One region of the Variovorax sp. GW821-FHT09D05 genome, then DNA from elsewhere that is predicted to be linked to it. Evidence: riboswitches for the same ligand, from Rfam matches in the RefSeq annotation. Region 1 holds a riboswitch; the other holds the start of a gene.
The links. A riboswitch is a leader RNA that binds a small molecule or an ion and turns the genes downstream of it on or off. The one in region 1 is predicted to bind glycine.
Positions count from the first base shown of each region.

Region 2: it holds a riboswitch for glycine, as region 1 does, so the genes downstream of both, AC07O3_RS20055 (D-amino acid dehydrogenase) here and gcvT (glycine cleavage system aminomethyltransferase GcvT) in region 1, are expected to answer to the same signal.

Region 1 covers NZ_JBWKOZ010000003.1:677,085-684,881, forward strand. The annotation lists gene denD (D-erythronate dehydrogenase) at 1-140, shown strand, start outside; gene AC07O3_RS11170 (TRAP transporter substrate-binding protein) at 186-1,160, shown strand; gene AC07O3_RS11175 (TRAP transporter small permease) at 1,258-1,770, shown strand; gene AC07O3_RS11180 (TRAP transporter large permease) at 1,782-3,074, shown strand; gene AC07O3_RS11185 (L,D-transpeptidase Cds6 family protein) at 3,181-3,645, shown strand; gene AC07O3_RS11190 (hypothetical protein) at 3,744-4,301, shown strand; glycine riboswitch at 4,335-4,425, shown strand; glycine riboswitch at 4,438-4,550, shown strand; gene gcvT (glycine cleavage system aminomethyltransferase GcvT) at 4,596-5,768, shown strand; gene gcvH (glycine cleavage system protein GcvH) at 5,829-6,200, shown strand; gene gcvP (aminomethyl-transferring glycine dehydrogenase) at 6,252-7,797, shown strand, end outside.
Region 2 covers NZ_JBWKOZ010000007.1:135,345-143,141, forward strand. The annotation lists gene rfbD (dTDP-4-dehydrorhamnose reductase) at 1-348, opposite strand, end outside; gene rfbB (dTDP-glucose 4,6-dehydratase) at 345-1,424, opposite strand; glycine riboswitch at 1,551-1,647, shown strand; glycine riboswitch at 1,680-1,796, shown strand; gene AC07O3_RS20055 (D-amino acid dehydrogenase) at 1,889-3,190, shown strand; gene AC07O3_RS20060 (FIST signal transduction protein) at 3,197-4,477, opposite strand; gene AC07O3_RS20065 (PhaM family polyhydroxyalkanoate granule multifunctional regulatory protein) at 4,523-5,272, opposite strand; gene AC07O3_RS20070 (aminotransferase-like domain-containing protein) at 5,365-6,810, opposite strand; gene AC07O3_RS20075 (LysE family translocator) at 6,925-7,524, shown strand; gene AC07O3_RS20080 (DMT family transporter) at 7,533-7,797, shown strand, end outside.

The sequences.
Region 1 (7,797 bases):
TCGTGAAGACCTGGCCGGGCCACATCGATACCGTGCGCGCGAGGGCGCTGGGGCTCATGTCTGACGAAAACTTCGAGACCGTCATTCGCGAGTACGTCCGTGAAAATCCCGACGCGGTAAAGCTCCCGGGTGTTGCATAGTCCGTTGCGCCTGACGCGCACCTGACCCCAACCCCCGGAGACATCATGAAACTCGGCCACATCGCCGCCGCCTGCCTTTCGCTTGCCCTGGGCGCTTCCGCCTTCGCGCAGCAACCGACCGTTCTGAAGATCGGCTACGCGACTTCCAAGGAGTCGCACTACGGCGTGGGCTCCACGGTGTTCTGCGAAGAAATCGAGAAAGGCACCCAAGGCCGCTACAAGTGCCAGCACTTCGCCAACTCGGCACTCGGCGGCGAGCGCGAGCAGATCGAGGCCATCCAGCTCGGCACGCAGGACCTGGTCAACACCTCGACCGGCCCGGTGGGCAACTTCGTGCCCGAGGTCAAGATCGTCGACATTCCGTTCCTGTTTCGCGACTACGACCATGCGCGCAAAGTCATGGACGGCCCCATCGGGCAGGACATCCTGACCAAGTTCCCGAGCAAGGGCATCATCGCGCTGGCCTGGACGGAGAACGGCTTTCGCCACATGACGAACAGCAAGCGCGACATCGTCAAGCCCAGCGACGCGGCCGGCCTGAAGATGCGCACCATGGAAAACAAGGTGCACATGGACGGCTACCGCACCTTCGGCATCCTGCCCACGCCCATGGCTTTCCCTGAACTGTTCGGCGCGCTGCAGCAAGGCACGGTCGACGGGCAGGAGAACCCGATTCCGGTGATCCTGTCGTCGAAGTTCTCGCAGGTGCAAAAGCACCTCTCGCTCACGGGCCACGTGTACTCGCCGGCGCTGCTTCTGCTGTCGCCGAAGGTGTGGAACAAGCTGTCTGACGCCGACAAGAAGGTGTTCACCGAGGCCGCGAAGAAGGCCGCCATTGCCCAGCGCAAGAAGGTCAACGACGACGAGAACAACGGCATTGCCCAGCTCGAGAAAGACGGCATGAAGGTCACGCGCACCGTCGACGGCGCCGCCTTCCGCGAGGCGCTGAAGCCCGCCTACGTGAGCTACGCCAAGGAATTCGGCGCGGACAACATCAAGAAGATCACGGACGTCAAGTAAGCCCTGAGCCGCAACGGCCGGCCCTCCGGCAACGCGCCCGGCACGCATGCGTGCGCCGGGCGCTTCGTTTTTCAGACAGAACAGAGAACAACACAAAGTGCAAGCCTTCGAGCGCTACTTTCTCGCCGCCAACCGCTGGGCGCTGATTCTTCTGCTGGCCGCCATGTCGGTCATCATCTTCACCAACGTCGTGCTGCGCTACACCACGAGCCAGTCGCTCGAATGGGCGGAAGAGGTGTCGCGCCACATGATGATCTGGCTCACCTTCCTGGGCGCCGGGCCGGTGCTGCGCTACGGCGGGCACATCGCGGTCGAGAACCTGCAGGACGCCTTGCCCCGCAGCGCGGCCGTCGCGGTGCGCATCGTCGTCGCCGGGCTGCTCTTCGCATTCTTCGGCTTCATGGTCTGGTACGGCTGGCTGTACATGGAACGCACGATGTTCCAGCTCACTGCCGTGACTCAGATTCCGTTCGCCTACATCTACAGCGCGATGCTGTTCGGCGGCATCTTGTTGATCGTGCACTGGCTGCTGGTGGTGCGCGGCTACGTGCTGCGCAGGGAGTTCGCGTCCGACGCGCACTTCGACGCCAACGCCTCGGCGTCGCTGTAAGGAGAACGACCATGGACGCAAGCATTGTTCTGATCGTTTCCGCCTGCATTTTCCTGGCCATCGGCGTGCCGGTGGCCTTTGCGCTGGGCCTTTCCACCGTTACCACGCTGATCCTTGCGGAGAACTACCCGCTGATGGTGCTGCTGAAGGAAACCTTCACCGGCATCGACAGCTTTCCGCTGATGGCGGTGCCCTTCTTCATTCTTGCGGCCGAACTCATGAGCGGCGGCTCGCTCACCGAGGTGCTGCTGCGCTTCGCAGGCCAGTTCGTGGGCCACCGACGCGGCGGGCTGGGCTACACCAACGTGGTGTCGCTGACCTTCTTTTCGGGCATCTCGGGCTCGGCGCTGGCCGACGCGGCGGGGCCGGGGTCGATGCTCATCAAGATGATGGACAAGGCCGGCTACGACCGCTCGTACGCGGCGGCGCTCACGGCCTCGACCGCCATCGTGGGGCCGATCATTCCGCCCTCGATCATCATGATCATCTACGCGCTGCAGGACGAAAGCGTATCGGTCGGCACGCTGTTCGCGGCCGGCATCATGCCGGGCATCCTGATCGCGGTGGCGATGTGCGTCGTGAACTTCTACGTCTCGAAAAAGCGCAACTACAAGGGCGACGGGCAAACACCTCCGCTGCGCGAGATCCTGGTCACCACTTGGAAGGCGATTCCCGCGATCCTGCTGCCGGTGGTGATCCTGGGCGGCATGCGCGCCGGCTGGTTCACGCCGACCGAGGCCTCGGTGGTGGCGGTGTTCTATGCGCTGGTGTGCGGCAAGTTCGTCTACCGCACGCTCGAGTGGAAGATGCTGCCCGACATCCTCTCGCGCTCTGCCCTGCTGTCGGCTTCGGTGCTGATCATCATCGGGCTGTCGGCCTCGTTCGCGTGGGTGCTGACCATCGAGGGCATTCCGCAGCAGATGGCCGAATGGCTCATCAGCATGAACCTCTCGCCGTGGATGTTCCTGATCATCGTCAACGTGTTCCTGCTGCTGTTCGGCATCTTCATCGAGCCACTGCCGGGCGTGATGGTGCTGGCGCCGATCCTCGCGCCGGTGGCCATCAAGCTGGGCGTGGACCCGGTGCACTTCGCGATGATCGTGATCTTCAACCTCACGCTGGGCATGATCACGCCGCCGGTGGGCGGGCTGCTGTTCGTGACCTGCAACGTGTCGAAGGTACCGATGTCGGCGCTGGTGAAGGAGCTGGTGCCGTTCCTTTGGGCGCATGGGGCTGTGCTGCTCATCCTGACCTTCGTGCCCGCGCTGAGTACGTGGCTGCCGCACGTACTCGGGTTCAAGTAGCGGCCTGGGCTCCGGGGCCTGATCGGCCCGGTGAATCGGCGGATGTTCACTGCCAGAATCGGGCGACGGGCCAAGGGCCGACAACCGACAAGGAGGGGACTGCGCCATGAATCGATTCCTGAGCTGCCTGCTGGGCGGCGCCTTGCTGGCTCCGGCTGCCTTCGGCGCCCCGCCCGCAACGCCCGCCGCGGCACCAGCCCCCGTATCGGCAGCAGCGCCGGCCGATCCCGCCTCCAGCATCCGCGAAGTCGAAGCCGCCGTGCGCGCCTGGGCCGCGGCCTGGTCAGCCCGGGACGTGGTGCGCTACCTGGCCGCCTATGCACCCGACTTCACGCCGCCCCGAGGCCAGGACCGCAAGGCCTGGGAGGCGGACCGCCGCGCGCGCATTACCGACAAGACGACCATCAGCGTGAGCATCGACAGCCTGGTCATCAGCGTCCAGGGGCAGGCGGCCAGCGCAAGCTTTCAACAGACCTACAGCGCCGACAAGCTGCGCGAGAAGAGCCGCAAGACGCTGGAATTGCAGCGCGTGGGCAACCAGTGGCTCATACGCAAGGAAAGCGCGGGCTGAAGGCCAGCCGCGATTGCCCCTGTAAGGCAAACGGTTCATGAAGATGTCACCACTTGCAACGATGCTGCAGCCCTCGATTCCCGAAAGCTGTGGCTGCCATGTTTCCCACCAAGACCGACAAGGCGCGCGACGAACTCCAGGGCGGACAGCGCACGCTCAGCCAGCGTGAGCGCGCCCTGCTGCTGATGGCCGATGGCCGGCGCTCGCTGACCGACTTCAGTCCGCTGTTCTCCAACCGGGTTGAAGCCGAACAGGCGATCCAGGCGCTGGTGCAGCGGGGCTACCTGCAGGCCCCACAAGCTGCTGCTGCGGCACCCGCGCCCGCACCGGCGGCCCCCGCCCGGCCCGCGCCTATCGCCGCCGCCGAGCCGATCCAGGTCGCCACCACCTCGGCCGACACCTTCGACGGCAAGCGCTCGCTGGCCACCACGCGCATGTTCCTGTTCGACATCTGCGAGCGCATGTTCGTGCGGCGCGACCCGAAGTTCGCGCTGCAGATGCGCGACGCCCTGCGCGAGGCCCGCGACCGCGAGGCGATGCTGACCATCGCCGCGCTGATGCTCACCGAGATCGAGAAAACCGCCGGGGTGGAGCGGGCCGAATCGCTGCGCGAGCGCATCGACAAGCTGCTGCCGCCGGCCGAAATCATCCACTGACGCCGAACCCCGGCCCCGCGCGATCCACTACACTCGCCAGGGTCAGGAGAGAGCCCCGCGTGCCGGGGCCGCCGAAGGCGCAGGGGTTTCCCGAACGCTCAGGCAAAAGGACTGACAAGGCGCCGGTGAACACCGGCGTTTCCTTGCTGGAGAGAGGCCGTTGCAGTGAAAACTGCCCATCGGCCCACCGAAGGAGCAAACCCCGATCGTGGGGCGAATCTCTCAGGTAAAGCGGACAGCAGGGGTGGCCCATGGCTTGCGTCATGGATTTCGTCTGCCCCTTTGGAGTGCCCCGTGGCTGCTTCTTCCGCCCCCGCTACCGAACTTCTCAAGACGCCGCTGCACGACCTCCACGTGGAGCTCGGTGCCCGCATGGTCCCCTTTGCCGGCTATTCGATGCCGGTGCAGTACCCCGCCGGCCTGATGGCCGAGCACAAGCACACGCGCGATGCGGCCGGCCTGTTCGACATTTCCCACATGGGCCAGCTGCGCCTCGTTGGGCCCGACGCAGCGGCCGCCTTCGAAACCCTGATGCCAGTCGACGTGATCGACCTGCCCGCCGGCAAGCAGCGCTACGGCCTGCTGCTGAACGACGAAGGCGGCATCCTCGATGACCTGATGTTCTTCAATGAAGGCAACGGCTCGATCTTCGTGATCGTCAACGGCGCCTGCAAGGTGGCCGACATCGCCCACATCCAGCAGAAGATCGGCAGCCGCTGCCAAGTGCAGCCCCTGCCCGACCACGCCCTGCTCGCGCTGCAGGGCCCGCAGGCCGCGGCCACGCTGGCGCGGCTGTCGCCCGGCATCGAGCGCTTCGTGTTCATGACGGGCGGTGCGGTGCAGATCGGCGGCATTGCCGCCTTCGTCACCCGCAGCGGCTACACCGGGGAAGACGGCTTCGAGATCTCGGTGGCCGCGAAGGATGCCGAGGCGCTGGCCCGCCTGCTGCTGGCCCAACCCGAGGTCAAGCCCATCGGCCTGGGCGCGCGCAATTCGCTGCGGCTCGAAGCCGGCCTGTGCCTCTACGGCAACGACATCGACACCACCACCACGCCGGTCGAGGCCTCGCTCAACTGGGCGATGCAGAAGGTGCGCCGCACAGGCGGCGCGCGCGAAGGCGGCTTTCCAGGCGCGACAAAGATCCTCGCGCAGCTTGCCGTCGCTACCGCAGGCGCTGCCGGCCACACCGACCACAACACGCTGAAGCGCAAGCGCGTGGGCCTCGTCGCCCTCGAACGCATTCCGGTGCGCGACGGCACGGTGCTGCAATCTTTCGAAGGCCACGACATCGGCATCGTCACCAGCGGCCTGCTCGGCCCGACGGCCGACCGCTGCATCGCGATGGGCTACGTGGCCACCGCTTTTGCCGAGCCGGGCACGCGCGTGCAGGCCATCGTGCGCGGCAAGCCGGTGCCGATGGAAGTCTCGACGATGCCTTTCGTGCCCACTCGCTACTACCGCGGCTGAGCCCGGTCGACCCGGCTAGGCTCTACACCCCGATTCATTTTTTCCACGAGGAGTTTTTCCATGAGCATCAAGTACACCAAGGACCACGAATGGGTGTCGGCCGAAGGCGACGCAGCCACCGTCGGCATCACCGTGCATGCGCAGGACGCGCTGGGCGACGTGGTGTTCGTCGACCTGCCCGAAGTCGGCAAGACCTTTGCGCAAGGCGAAGTTGCCGGCGTCGTCGAATCGGTCAAGGCCGCGGCCGACGTGTTCATGCCCGTGTCGGGCGAGATCACCGAAGTGAACGAGGCGCTGCGCGCCGACCCGTCGCTCGCCAACAGCGATCCGCTGGCCGCCGGCTGGTTCTTCAAGGTCAAGCTGAGCGAGCCCGCGCAGCTCGACGCCCTGCTGGACGCGGCCTCCTACGACAAGTTCGCCGCCGAATCCTGATCCGCTGAGTTTCTCAGCCACCTTCCTTCTTCTCCCCGAGCCCTCACCGCCATGCCGACGCCTGCCCTTCCCTCTTTGCAAGAACTAGAGAACGCCGAAGAATTCCTCGCCCGCCACATCGGCATCGATGCGGCGGACGAGGCGCGCATGCTGCCGGTGATCGGCTCAGAAACGCGCGCGGAGCTCATCGACGGCATCGTGCCCGCGGCCATCCGCCGCGCAAAGCCGATGCGCCTGCCCGCACCGGCCACCGAAGCCGATGCGCTGGCCGAGCTGAAGGTGATGGCGTCGAAGAACAAGGTGTTCAAGAACTTCATCGGCCAGGGCTACTACGGCACGCACACGCCGGGCGTCATCTTGCGCAACGTGCTCGAGAACCCCGCCTGGTACACCGCCTACACGCCCTACCAGGCCGAAATCTCGCAGGGCCGCATGGAAGCCCTGCTCAACTTCCAGACGATGGTGTGCGACCTCACGGGCATGGCCATCGCCAACGCCTCGATGCTCGACGAGGCCACGGCCGCAGCCGAGGCCATGACGCTGGCCAAGCGCAGCGTGAAGAGCAAGAGCAACGTGTTCCTGGTGTCTGGCGATTGCCATCCCCAGACCATCGAAGTCATCAAGACGCGCGCCGCGCCGCTGGGCATCGAAGTGAAGGTGAGCACCGTGTCGGAAACGCTGCCGCACCTGATGGTGAGCGGCGAGTTCTTCGCCGCGCTCGCACAGTACCCCGCCACCACCGGCCACGTGCACGACCTGCGTCCGCTCGCGGGCCACGCGCATCAGTGCGACGCCGCCCTCATCGTCGCGGCCGACCTGCTGGCGCTCACGCTGCTCGTCGCACCCGGTGAATTCGATGCCGACATCGTCTGCGGCACCACGCAGCGCTTCGGCATGCCGCTGTGCAACGGCGGCCCGCACGCCGCCTACCTGGCCTGCCGCGACGAATTCAAGCGCTCGCTGCCGGGCCGCCTGGTCGGCGTGAGCGTCGACACGCACGGCCAGCCCGCATACCGCCTCGCACTGCAGACGCGCGAGCAGCACATCCGCCGCGAGAAGGCCACGTCCAACATCTGCACCGCGCAAGTGCTGCCGGCCGTGGTGGCCAGCATGTACGCCGTTTACCACGGGCCCGATGGCCTCACGCGCATTGCGCAGCGAGTGGCAGCGCTCACGGCAATCCTCGCCAAGGGCCTCACGCAGATGGGCCGCGAGCCGGTCAACACCACCGCTTTCGACTCACTGACCATCCGCACCGGCGAAGACACGCCGGCAATCATCGAGCGCGCGCAGGCGGCCGGCGTCAACCTGCGCCAGCGCCTGCAACAGCACCTGGGCATCTCGCTCGACGAGACCAGCACGCGCGCCGACGTCGAAACCCTGTGGAGCCTGTTCGCGCCCGCCGGCATGCAGGCGCCGCGCTTCGATGACCTGTCGGGCAGCACCACGCCGCTGATCCCCGAAGACCTGCGCCGCAGCAGCGCCTTTCTCACGCACCCGGTGTTCAACACACACAAGAGCGAAACCGCGATGCTGCGCTACATCCGCAGCCTGTCGGACAAAGACCTGGCGCTCGACCGCAGCATGATTCCGCTGG
Region 2 (7,797 bases), on a different contig from region 1:
CCAGGGCCTGGTGCCGCTGCCGTCGAAGACATAGTCGGTCGAGTAATGCACCATCAGCGCGCCGATCTGCTGCGCCGCCTCGGCCACGATCCCCGGAGAGGTGGCGTTGAGCTTGCGCGCAAAGTCCGGTTCGCTCTCGGCCTTGTCGACGGCCGTGTGCGCCGCCGCATTGACGATCACATCGGGGCGAACCTTCAATACTGTCTCGGCCAATTGCTCGGGCCGGCTGAAGTCGGCGTTGAAATCGGTGCTGTCGAAGTCGAGCGCGACCAGTTCACCCAGGGGCGCCAGGCTGCGCTGCAGCTCCCAGCCGACCTGTCCGCCCTTGCCCAGCAGCAGCAACTTCATGCCGCGGCCTTCGCAGGTGCTGCGTCGTATTGCTTCTCCACCCACTCGCGGTAGGCGCCGCTTTGCACGTTGCGCACCCACTCGCCATTGGCCAGATACCACTCGACGGTCTTGCGGATGCCGGTGTCGAAGGTCTCGGCGGGCTTCCAGCCGAGCTCGGCCTCGAGCTTGCGCGCATCGATGGCATAGCGGCGGTCGTGGCCGGGACGGTCGGTGACGTAGGTGATCTGTTCCTTGTAGGGCTTGCCGTCGGCCCTGGGGCGCAGCTCGTCGAGCAGCGCACACACGGTGTTGACGATCTCGATGTTGGGCTTCTCGTTCCAGCCGCCCACGTTGTAGGTCTCGCCAAGCTTGCCGACTTCGAGCACGCGGCGGATGGCGCTGCAGTGGTCCTTCACGTAGAGCCAGTCGCGCACCTGCATGCCGTCGCCGTACACGGGCAGGTTCTTGCCGGCCAGCGCGTTGACGATCATCAGCGGGATGAGCTTCTCGGGAAAGTGGAAGGGGCCGTAGTTGTTCGAGCAGTTGGTGGTCAGCACCGGCAGGCCGTAGGTGTGGTGCCAGGCGCGCACGAGGTGGTCGCTGGCGGCCTTGCTGGCCGAGTAGGGGCTGTTGGGCTCGTACTTGTTCTCTTCGGTGAAGGCGGGGTCGGTCTTCGACAGCGAGCCGTAGACCTCGTCGGTGGACACGTGCAGGAAGCGGAAGGCCGTCTTCTGCTCAGCCGGCAGCGCGCTCCAGTGCCCGCGCACGGATTCGAGCAGGCGGAAGGTGCCCAGCACGTTGGTCTGCACGAAGTCTTCGGGGCCGTGGATGGAGCGGTCCACATGCGATTCGGCGGCGAAGTTCACGACTGCACGCGGCTTGTGTTCGGCCAGCAGGCGGTCGACCAAAGCGCTGTCGCCGATGTCGCCCTGCACGAAGATGTGTTTCGGGTTGCCCTTGAGCGACGCGAGGGTCTCGAGGTTGCCTGCGTAGGTCAGCTTGTCGAGGTTCACGACCGACTCGTCGCCGTTGGCGATCCAGTCGAGTACGAAATTGGCGCCAATGAAGCCAGCGCCGCCGGTAACCAAGATCATGGAATCCCCTGAATGTTGGAGTTCATCGCCCTGTCGCAATGAACGAACGTTAACGCGCGATTATCCCATTGGGGCTGTGGGCTGAAACGCAAGGCGCTACCGTTCTCTTAGCACCGTGTTTACAATCGCACTATTGCAGGAGAGCGGGCCACACACACCTGGGTGGCCCTACCGAAGGCGCAAACTCCCATAAACGCTCAGGTCGGCCCGACGAAGTCTTGGAGATTTCGGCAAGGGGTGAATACTGCATCACATCAAACGCCGTCTGGAGAGCCATCGTCACCCCAAGTGGCTGCGATGCACCGAAGGAGCAAATTTGTTGCAAAGACGCAACAAGTGAATCTCTCAGGTACCGAGGACAGGGGGAGCGGCAACTTGGACTACGGTCGTCCGGTTGCTTTGCTATTCATTCAATAGCACACCACGCCCGTCGTTCAAGCGCTGCAACCTCAAAGGTACTTGAAATGCGCGTGATCGTTCTTGGCGCCGGCCTGCTCGGCGTGACCTCGGCTTACTACCTCCAGCAACTCGGCCACGAAGTGACCGTGATCGACCGGCAGGCCACCCCGGCCGCTGAAACCAGCTTCGCCAATGGCGGGCAGATTTCCGTCAGCCATGCCGAACCCTGGGCCAACCCGAGCGCGCCGCTCAAGTTGCTGCAGTGGCTGGGCAAGGAAGACGCCCCGCTGCTCTTCCGCATCCGCGCCGACATGCGCCAGTGGCTCTGGGGCCTCCAGTTCCTGCGCGAATGCACGCCGGCGCGCACCCGCCACAACATCGAGCAGATCGTGCGTCTCGGAACATACAGCCGCTCGATGTTGCAACAGTTGCGCCGCGACACCGGCCTGAACTACGACCAGCGCACGCAGGGCATCCTGCACTTCTATACGACGCAAAAAGAGTTCGACGGCGCCCTCGCGCCCGCCGAGCAGATGCGCGCCCTGGGCTGCGAGCGCCAGGTCATCTCGGCCGACGAAGCCGTGAAGATCGAGCCCGCCCTCGCCCACATCCGCCCGAAGCTGGCCGGCGCCACCTACACGGCCGAGGACGAGTCCGGCGACGCCAACCGCTTCGCGCGCGAACTGGTGGGCCTGGCCACCGCGGCGGGCGTGAAGTTCCTGATGAGCCACACCGTGACCGCGCTACGCGAAGCCGGCGGCAGCATCGATCACGTCGAAGCCACCGATAGCGAAGGCCGCTTCCAGCGCATCCGCGGCGACGCCTTCGTGCTGGCAATGGGTTCATTGAGCCCGCTGTATGCCGCCCCGCTGGGCATTCGCCTGCCGATCTACCCGGCCAAAGGCTATTCGGTGACGCTGCCCGTCAAGGACGCGTCGAAGGCCCACCAGGTCTCGCTGACGGATGACGAATTCAAGCTCGTGTTCTCGCGCTACACCTCGGAGTCGGGCGACCGCCTGCGCATCGCCGGCACGGCCGAGCTCAACGGCTATGACCGCGACCTGAACCGCGTGCGCTGCGAGGCCATCGTGCGCCGCGTCGAAGAGCTGTTCCCCGGCGCCGGCGACACCACGCAGGCCCAGTTCTGGACCGGCCTGCGCCCCGCCACGCCGAGCAACGTGCCGCTGATCGGCAAGACCAGGCTGCCAAACCTGTTCCTCAACACGGGCCACGGCACGCTCGGCTGGACGCATGCCTGCGGCTCGGGCAAGTCGATCGCGCGGATCGTGAGCGGGCTGGCGCCTGAGGTAGATTTCGCGTTCACCGGCATGCCTGCGCCCGCGCAGCGCGCGCTGCAGCCGGCCTGATCGCGTTCAGTCGTTGGCGGTAAACACCGTCAGCACCCCGGTATAGCCATACAGGTGATGCCGGGCAATCTCGCCCGCAGCGAAGAACCCGACCAGCGGCACGTCGCCCAGCGCGTGCCGCACGATCTGCAACTCAGCGCCCGGCGCGCCGAAGTGCGGCCCGCCGCGCCCCGAACAGCTCACGTACACCGCCCCTGCGATGCGCCGTGCCGGATGCGGCGCCGCCTCGGCCTCGCCCGCCGCCACGGCGCGCGCGGTGGCGAGCGTCTGCTCCTCGGGCTCCAGCTCCTCGCGGATTTCCGCGCAGATGCGCATCAGGTCGGCCCGCGCGGCCTGCGCGTTGCGGCGGCAGAAGGTCAGCCGCATGCCGGCCTCGGCCACATCGGCAATGGCGATGCCGCGCCGCGTCGGGTCCAGCCCGATGATGTGGCGCACCAGCACGTCGGCGCCCAGGTCGCCGGTGCGGCGGATGCCGTCGCTACCGGCATCGGCCAGGCCGACCAGCGTGTTGCGCACGGCGTCGATGGCCTCCTGCGGCCGTTCGAGCGACACCTGCAGATCGGCCAGCAGCACGTCGAGCGCCGGCTCGCCGTCGAGCTTCAGCAGCAGATTGCCGTCCGCCTCGGTGATCTCGCGCTCGCGCACCGCCCCCGAGCGCAGCGGCTGGCAGCCCTGCGTGACGCGCGACACCAGCCGTACGCCTTCGCCGAACACCACGCCCGACAGGCCGCCCGAGAACACCCCACCCGCCGCCCCGTGCCCGCGGATGTTGCCGTTGCCGCCGACTGCGAATTGCAGCGCGCTGCCGCGCCCCGAAGACAGCCCGCCGAACAGATAACCCGTGTCGGTGCGCCCCGCCATCTCGGCGATCAGCTCGGCCAGGTCGGGCGTTGCCGGGTCGGCGTGCACCAGTGCCGTGTGCGCCTCGAAGCCGCTCATTTCGGAATTGCCCAGCGGCGCCACGCCCGAGAACACGCGGTACTGGTCGCTCGGCAAGGCGCAAAGCATCAGGCTCATGCCGGGTTCGTCGAAGTACTCGGCGTTGTTGGCCGACACGCCGATGCCGACGGTGCCCGACCAGTCGGTCACTTCGGGCAGCTCGGCGCTCAGGTGGTCGAGGATGTCCTGCGCCTCGCTCGCATAGTGGTCGGTGATGTAGAGCAGCCCCAGCGTCGGCGACGAGGCGTAGTCGGGCAGGGCCATCTGTGCGCGCAACTGGGCCAGCACGAGGCCGGCCGCCATGCGCCATTGCGGATGGGTGGCGTGACCGGAGGGAAACAACTTCATGATGCGTGCCAACCCGTTCTCTTCAACAAATGGATGTGTATGACGTCAGCGCCGGGCGGAGGTTCGCTTGCGCGCGGCGGTCGACGTCTTCTTTTTGGCAGCCGGCGCTGCAGCCTTCTTGGCCGCAGCAGGCTTGCGGGCGGCCGTTGTTGCCGGCTTGCCCATGACCTTGCCGACCGCATCGGCCAGCGGCTGGGCCATGGCCGGCACCTTCAGCTGGGCCGCGTCCTGCAGCGCCGAGCTGGCGATCTGCTGGAACTGTTCGGTGAGCGAGCCCCACCACTGCATGGGATCGACCACGCCGGCGCCATCGGCTGCCGCGGCCTTCGCCTTGGCCGAAGCCGGCCTGCTGCGCGACTTCGTCGGTGCTGGAGCCTCTTCTTCGGGCATCTCGTCCTCTTCCTCGACCTCTTCGGGTTCGGGCTCCGGAGCTGCCGCGGCAGGCGCCGGCGCCATCGCGGCTGCCTGCTTGGTGAACGCGCTGGCGATGTCTTCCATCCGCACGTTCATGCCGCGCAGCGTCGACAGCGTCATCTTCTGCACTTCGAGCGCCTGGATCGTGGCCTTCAGGGCATGGCCGTTCTGCTCGAGCCAGTACTGCACCGTCTTGAGCTCCTGGATGCGCTTGTCGACCTCTTCCACGCTCAGCGTGGGCGCCACCCAGCTCGCAAGGCTCGGAATCCCTGGCACCGAACCGGCGCCGGTGCCCGCTGCGGCGCCACCGGCGAGGTTCTTCAGGAAGTCGAATCCGGGGACGAACTGGCTGAAGTCGAAGGGCTTGCTGGCGGTGCTCATGCGGGTGGTCTCCTGGGTGGGTTTTCTTGTGTTGCCAGCTTACTCCAAGCCTCCGGCCTTTTGGCCCGGACCTCCCCGCCTTTTACCTGCCATCAGAGCTCGCTTCGGACCTTGCTGAACACCTTCCAGAAGGTCGCATCCTGCGACGTCGCGAAGTTGATCCGCATCATCGTGCTCGGCGGCCGGCGCGCATGGAACAGCGAGCCTGGCGCCAGCAGGTAGCCCTGGTCGAGCATGCGCTGCGTCAGCGCGTCGGTGTCCACGCCCGTGTCGACCCAGCCGAACAGCCCCGCCGGCTCCGAGGCGAAGGTGCAGCCATGCGACATCGCCAGCTTCACCGCCCGCCCCCGTGCCCCGTCGAGGCGGATGCGCACGCGCTCCGAATGCCGGCGCAGCTGCCCCTGGTCGATGCACCACGACAAAGCCCGCTCGAACAGCGTGGGCGAGGTCAGCGTGGCCAGCAGCTTGGTTTCGAGCAGCCGCTCCTTCAGCGCCGGGGGCGCGGCCAGGAAGCCGATGCGCCAGTTGGGCGCCAGGATCTTCGCGAAGCCGCTCACGTAGATGGTGCGCTGCAGCCCGTCGAGCGCGCTGAGCCGGGTGGCGTGCTCGGGCGCGAGGTGGCTGTAGGTGTCGTCCTCGACGATGTGGAAGTCGTATTCGTTGGCCAGCTTCAGCACGCGGTGTGCGCTGCCCGGCGTGAGGCTGTAGCCGGTCGGGTTGTGCAGCACGCTCACGCTGACGAAGAGCTTGGGTTGGTGCAGCGCGCAGTACTGCGCCATCACCTCCAGGTCGGGCCCGTCGGCGCGCCGCGGCACCGGCAGGATGCGCATGCCCAGCGCCTCCAGCCGCGCGAACTCCAGCGCCCAGCCCGGCTCCTCGACCATCACAGGGTCGCCGGCGCGCAGCAGCGTGCGGCTCACGATGTCCAGCGCATGCGTGGCGCCGATGGTGGTCACGATCTGGTCGGGCGAGGCCGGCACGTTGATGCCCACCAGCTTCTGCGAGAGGCTGCGCCGCAGGCTCATGTCGCCGGCCGGCTCGCCGTACTGGAGCGACAGCTCCTGCAGGGCGGCTGTACTGGTCATGCGCCGCACGGCCGTGGGCATGAAGGTGGACGACATCCAGTCCGGCGGAAACACGCCCATGCCCGGTTGCGGCTTGTCGCTCGGGCGGTGGAACATGCTGCGGATCAGCGAACTCGCGTCGGCCGGTATGCGCGAGGCCATCATCTGCACCGCCATCGCCGCCGGCATGCCGCTCGCGCCACCGGCGTCCGCGCCGTGGTTCGGACGGCCGTCCTGTACCGGTGCCGAATCCCGCACATAGAAGCCGCGCTGCCGGCGGGCCTCGACCAGCCCCTGCGCCAGCAGCTGGTCGTACGCGGCGACGACGGTGTACGGGCTCACGCCCTGCTGCCGCGCGCATTCGCGCACCGAGGGCAGGCGGGCGCCGGGCGGCAGCAGGCGGGTGCGGATGCGCTCGGCCAGGCGGTCGGCCAGTTGCCCCGTCAGCGACTGTGTGGAGGTGCGTGTCAGCATGCGTTGTTTTGGGCTGTGCCGGCTTCTGTGTCGAAGGAGTGACCAATACAGATTGCCCGATTGTTCGACCAACTGTACTGGAACTGTAATGGTCTCAAGTTTAGAGTGTGTGTCATGAACTGGCAAGAATTCACCGCGCTGCTGGTGCTGGCCACGGCGATGAGTTTCTCGCCCGGTCCCAACACCACGCTCTCCACCGCCCTGGCGGCCAACGGCGGCCTGCCGCGCGCCATGCGCTTCGTGGTTGCGGTGCCCGTCGGCTGGACGCTGCTGCTGGCGCTGTGCGCCGCCGGCATCGGCGCGCTGGTGGTGGCAATGCCTTCGCTGCGCCTTGCCATCAAGGCGCTGGGCATCGGCTACCTGCTGTGGCTCGCGTACAAGCTCAGCGGCAGCGCCACGCTCGGCAAGGCCGACGGCACCAAGCTGTCGGTCGGCTTCGGCCAGGGCGTGATGCTGCAGTTCGTGAACATCAAGGCTTGGCTGCTGGCGCTCACGCTGGTGGCCGGCTGGATCGCCGGGCAGCCCGATGCGCTGCGCCGCTTCGCCATCGTGGCGCCGGTGATGCTGACCTATGCCTTCGTCAGCAACTTCGCCTACGCACTGGTCGGCGCGCTGCTGCGCGAATGGCTGGCCAAGGGTTCGCGGCTGCTGTGGTTCAACCGTGCGATGGGCCTGGTACTGGTGCTGACAGCCTGGTGGATGGTGAGCGTATGAAGCTCGCCATGAAAGACGAGACGCTGGGCATGTGGCTCGGCGTCGTAGGCGTGGCCATGTTCGCCGTCACGCTGCCGATGACGCGCCTGGCCACCGGCACGCAAGACGCACCGCAGCTGTCGCCGTGGTTCGTCACGCTCGGGCGCGCGGCGCTGGCGGGCGTGCTGTCGGCCATCTTCCTGCTGGCAACGCGCTCGCCGCGGCCTGCAGCGCACCAGTGGAAGCCGCTGGCCTTCGCGGTGCTGGGCAATGCCATCGGCTTTCCGCTGCTGC